Regions from separate parts of the Arthrobacter sp. BB-1 genome, predicted to be linked through region 2. Evidence: predicted binding sites of a transcription regulator. Region 2 holds the regulator's gene; the other holds the start of a gene.
What was found. The regulator Rex, encoded in region 2, represses fermentation and respiration genes when NADH is low (regulators of the CRP and FNR family bind a similar motif). The targets are predictions, from matches to a motif close to CTTGTGAANNNNTTCACAAG.

Region 1 (2,198 bases), on a different contig from region 2:
TGCTTCTTGGGCCCCGAAGGCGCCCGGTTGCTGGTCGCCAAGCTGAGTCGATCGGTGGGGTGCCCGCCGCTAGATCCCACCCAGGCCGGTGCTTTGGCGAACAACAAGTTCCGGAGTGAATTCCACGGCCCGGTGGGTGGGGATTTGAGACTCCACCTCTTCGGACAGCAGTTCGATGGCCGTTCTGCCCAGCAGCTCCGTCGGCTGGCGGATGGAGGACAGCGGTACCACGGCGGATGCCGCGAAGTCGATGTCGTCATAGCCGATCAAAGCCACGTCTTCGGGAATCCGGAAGGTGTGGGTCATGGTGAGCGACTGCATGACGCCGAGGGCCAGGAGGTCGTTGGCGCAGAAGATACCCTCTGGCAGCTCACCACGACCCCGCTTCACCAGCACATCGCCCACGCTGCGTCCCGCCAGGACTGTGTGGCCCTCCGCCTCCAGTACCTCAAGCGTGGCATTTGATTCCTCCCTCACGGCGCGCTGGGCCCCGTGGAGGCGGTCTGTCACCTGTCGGATGGACGCATTTCCCCCAACAAAGGCGAGCCGGCGGCGGCCGGTGTCCAGCAGGTGTCGGGCGGCAAGGTACCCTCCGGCGTCGTCATCCACAGCCACTGAACTGAACTTTGATTCGTCAGCGAGCCGGTCCACCAGCACTGTGGGTACTCCACTCTCGCGGAGGTGATCCAGCCTGTCTGTGACGTCGCCCACCGGCGAGATCAGAAGGCCTTGGACGCGCTGTTCCTGGAAGAGGTCGATGTAGTTCGCTTCCCGGCCGGCGTCGTGGCCGCTGTCGCCCAGCAGGACGGCGCTTCCGCGGAGCGCTGCGGCGTCCTCGGCCGCGCGGGCCACTGACGTGAAGAAAGGATTGCCCACGTCCAGGACGATGAGGCCGATGGTGCGGCTGTGGCCAGCGCGCAGTTGGCGGGCGGCGTCATTGCGGACAAAACCAAGTTCGTCGATGGCGCGCAGGACCCGCTCCTTGGTCGGGTCCGACACTCGGGCCGGATAGTTCAGGACGTTGGAGACTGTGCCCACGGCCACACCCGCCTGGCTGGCCACGTCCTTGATGCTGGCTGTGCGGTTCATCGATTCTCCGTGCCGGTTTGCCCGCGGAGGTTCCTTCCGCGCGGGGATCAAATAGCTTCTTTTGTGGCTTGACACCTGATCGAATCCAAGAGTACTTTGAATCGAGCTAATGAAACGATTCAAAAACCACTGGTCCTTCAAGAAATTTTCAATAGGAAAGCCTGCTGCCGCAATAGCCTGCCGTGGCCGGACCGGGCTGCAGAACCAACCTGGCTCGCGCAGCGAGGCACCCGTAAACGCACAGACAGCGACTCAAACACCGGAAAGAACCCATATGAATGACGTAGCAACGGCGCTGGGCAGGCTCGAGGAGCTTGCGATCGAGGTCCCTTCGTGGGCCTATGGAAATTCCGGTACGCGCTTCAGGGTGTTCGGCACGCCCGGCACCCCGCGTACTGTCCAGGAGAAGATCGCGGATGCTGCCAAGGTCCATGAGTTGACGGGCCTGGCGCCGACTGTGGCGCTGCATATCCCGTGGGACAAGGTGGGTGACTATGCCGCTTTGAAGGATTACGCGGCGGGCCTGGGTGTGGGCCTGGGAACCATTAACTCCAACACCTTCCAGGATGATGAGTACAAGTTCGGTTCGCTGACCTCGTCCAACGAGGCCGTCCGCCGCCGTGCGGTTGAGCACCACCTGGACTGCATCGAGATCATGCACGCCACAGGGTCTAGGGACCTGAAGGTGTGGCTGGCGGACGGCACGAACTACCCGGGCCAGGATGACATGCGCGGCCGGCAGGACCGCCTGGCCGAGTCGCTGCAGGAGATCTACGCTGCCCTGGGCGATGAGCAGCGCCTGGTGCTGGAGTACAAGTTCTTTGAGCCGGCTTTCTACCACACCGATGTTCCGGACTGGGGTACTTCCTACGCCCAGACCCTGGCACTGGGTGAGAAGGCGTTCGTCTGCCTTGACACCGGCCACCACGCCCCGGGCACCAATATCGAGTTCATCGTGATGCAGCTGCTGCGCCTGGGCAAGCTGGGGTCCTTTGACTTCAACTCCCGTTTCTATGCCGACGACGACCTGATCGTGGGTGCTGCCGATCCGTTCCAGCTGTTCCGCATCATGTATGAGGTGATTCGCGGCGGCGGGTTCGGCAAGGATT
Region 2 (2,198 bases):
AGCGTGTTGTCCACATCGAAGAACGCCGCCTCGCCCGGCTGCGGCGCAGCAACCGGCTTGGTGACTACGGCGACGTATTTCTCCTCGGGCATGGACTTGAGTCTAGCCAATCCACTGTGCATTCCACTGCGCCCTCGCGCTGGACGTCGCAGGGCTCCGGGCGACGGGGATACCGTTAAGGCATGGCCACACCCCGCGTCCTCCTCATCACCAAAGCAGACTGCCACCTTTGCGAAGACGCGCGCGACGCCGTCGGGCGGGTTACGGCCTTGCTGGGACTTGAGTGGAACGAAGAGTTGGTGGACCACCAGCCGGAACTGCGTGAGCGCTATGCGGAGGAAATCCCAGTGGTGCTGGTGGACGGCGTGCAGCGGGATTTCTGGAAAATAGACGAAGCCCGCCTGGAACGCGTGCTCCGGCAGGCCATGGCGCAGTAGGGGAGCAGTTCTTGTGATGGCTCGGGTATCGGTGCGGCACCTGCTTTGTTGGCATTGCTGATGGGGCTCTAGAGTGGAGTCACAACGCAATGCGAGGGAGGAGCTGGTGGCTTCGCTGGATTCAACTCCCCAGGCTGTCCCGGACCTGCCGGGAGCCACGGGCATGGCAGCCAAGCAGATTCCGCCGGCTGCGGTGGCACGGCTGACCCTCTACCTGCGCGCCCTCAACACCCTGCTCGCAGAGGGGGTGGAACGCGTCTCCTCAGAATCCCTCGCCGAGGCCTCCGGTGTCAGCTCCGCCACCTTGCGCAAGGACCTCTCCCACGTGGGCTCGTACGGAACCCGCGGCGTGGGCTACGAAGTGCAGTACCTGAGCCGGCACATCGCCGCCGCCCTGGGACTCACGCACGACTGGAAAGTGGCGATCGTGGGTGCCGGCAACCTGGGCAAGGCCCTGGCACGGTACGGCGGCTTTGAATCCCGCGGCTTTGACGTGGTTGCCATTTTTGACGCGGACCAGATGGTGGTGGGCAACGAAGTGGGCTGGCTGCGGGTCAGTGACGTGGCCGACCTGGAAACCGTGCTGCACCGCACGGGTGCCAACATGGTGGTGCTGGCACTGCCCGCCGCCGTGGCCCAGGATATTTGCGACCGCGTGGTTGCGGCCGGCGTCCGCAGCATCCTGAGTTTCGCGCCCGTGATGCTCCAGGTGCCGGAAGGGGTCAACCTCCGCAAGGTGGACATGGCAACGGAGCTGCAGATCCTTGCCTACCACGCACAGCGGGCGCAGACCCCGGGCCAGACCGCCTAGGTTTCTGGCGGTACCGTCTGGTTCCGGGACCCACGCCCGCAGGGTGGTGTGGTTGGACTACCGGCCGTAGGGGTTGCCCATACCGCCGCCGTACGGGTTGGCGAACGGCTGCTGCCTCCGGAAGTACGGAGCTGCGCCCGGCAGGTAGAGCAGCACAATGGCCGCGATTCCCAACAATGTGCCGATGGTCGCGAAGCTGGGAGGACTGAAGAGGCCGAGGACGGAAAGGGCCGCGAAGACTGTGCCCAGGATGCGTGCCCAGTTCTTGCCCTTGCGGACAAAGAACGCCACCAGCAGGTACAGCGCCAGGCCAATGATGGCAAACACCACCAGGGTGCCGGCGATGACGCCCTTCATATCCTCGTAGGTGACTCCCGCGCCGGTGCCCTGGACCTGGCTGTCGAAGACATCACGGAACCGGGGATCGTCCAGCGTGGCGAGGCCGGCAAGAGCGGAGACGACGAAGATGGCGGCCGAGGCGATCAGCAGCCAGAACGAAATGTTGACCAGCTGCGGGACGCCGGCGCTTCCAGAGGGCTGGGGCTGCTCCGAAGGATACTGCGCGTAGGGGGACTGGCCGTACGGCTGCTGCCCGTACGGCTGCTGCCCGTACTGCGGAGCGTTCTGCCCGTACTGGGGTGCGCCGGACTGCTGTCCGTACTGCGGTGCGTTCTGCCCGTACTGGGGTGCGCCGGACTGCTGTCCGTACTGCGGTGCGTTCTGCCCGTACTGGGGTGCGCCGGACTGCTGTCCGTACTGCGGGGCGTTCTGCCCGTACTGGGGTACGCCGGACTGCTGCCCGTACTGCGGGGTGTTCTGGCCGTAGCGCGGGCCCTGCGAGCCAGACTCGGACCCGGACTCGGGATCGTTCGGAACGGGAGGCGGGACAGGGGGAGTACTCATGAGCGGTCCTTTTGCATGTCGGGTTCCAGGTAGGCTGCCGGGAATGG

Region 1: rhaI (L-rhamnose isomerase) is a predicted target of Rex. The motif match lies at 1,196-1,215, and genes of this name have one in related genera.

Annotation. Positions count from the first base shown of each region.
Region 1 is NZ_VDEV01000015.1:121,940-124,137, forward strand. Features, by position in the region: gene FHJ30_RS09070 (LacI family DNA-binding transcriptional regulator) at 70-1,089, opposite strand; gene rhaI (L-rhamnose isomerase) at 1,364-2,198, shown strand, end outside.
Region 2 is NZ_VDEV01000029.1:31,080-33,277, reverse strand. Features, by position in the region: gene FHJ30_RS16225 (HAD family phosphatase) at 1-92, opposite strand, end outside; gene FHJ30_RS16220 (glutaredoxin family protein) at 183-437, shown strand; gene FHJ30_RS16215 (redox-sensing transcriptional repressor Rex) at 544-1,248, shown strand; gene FHJ30_RS16210 (hypothetical protein) at 1,306-2,151, opposite strand.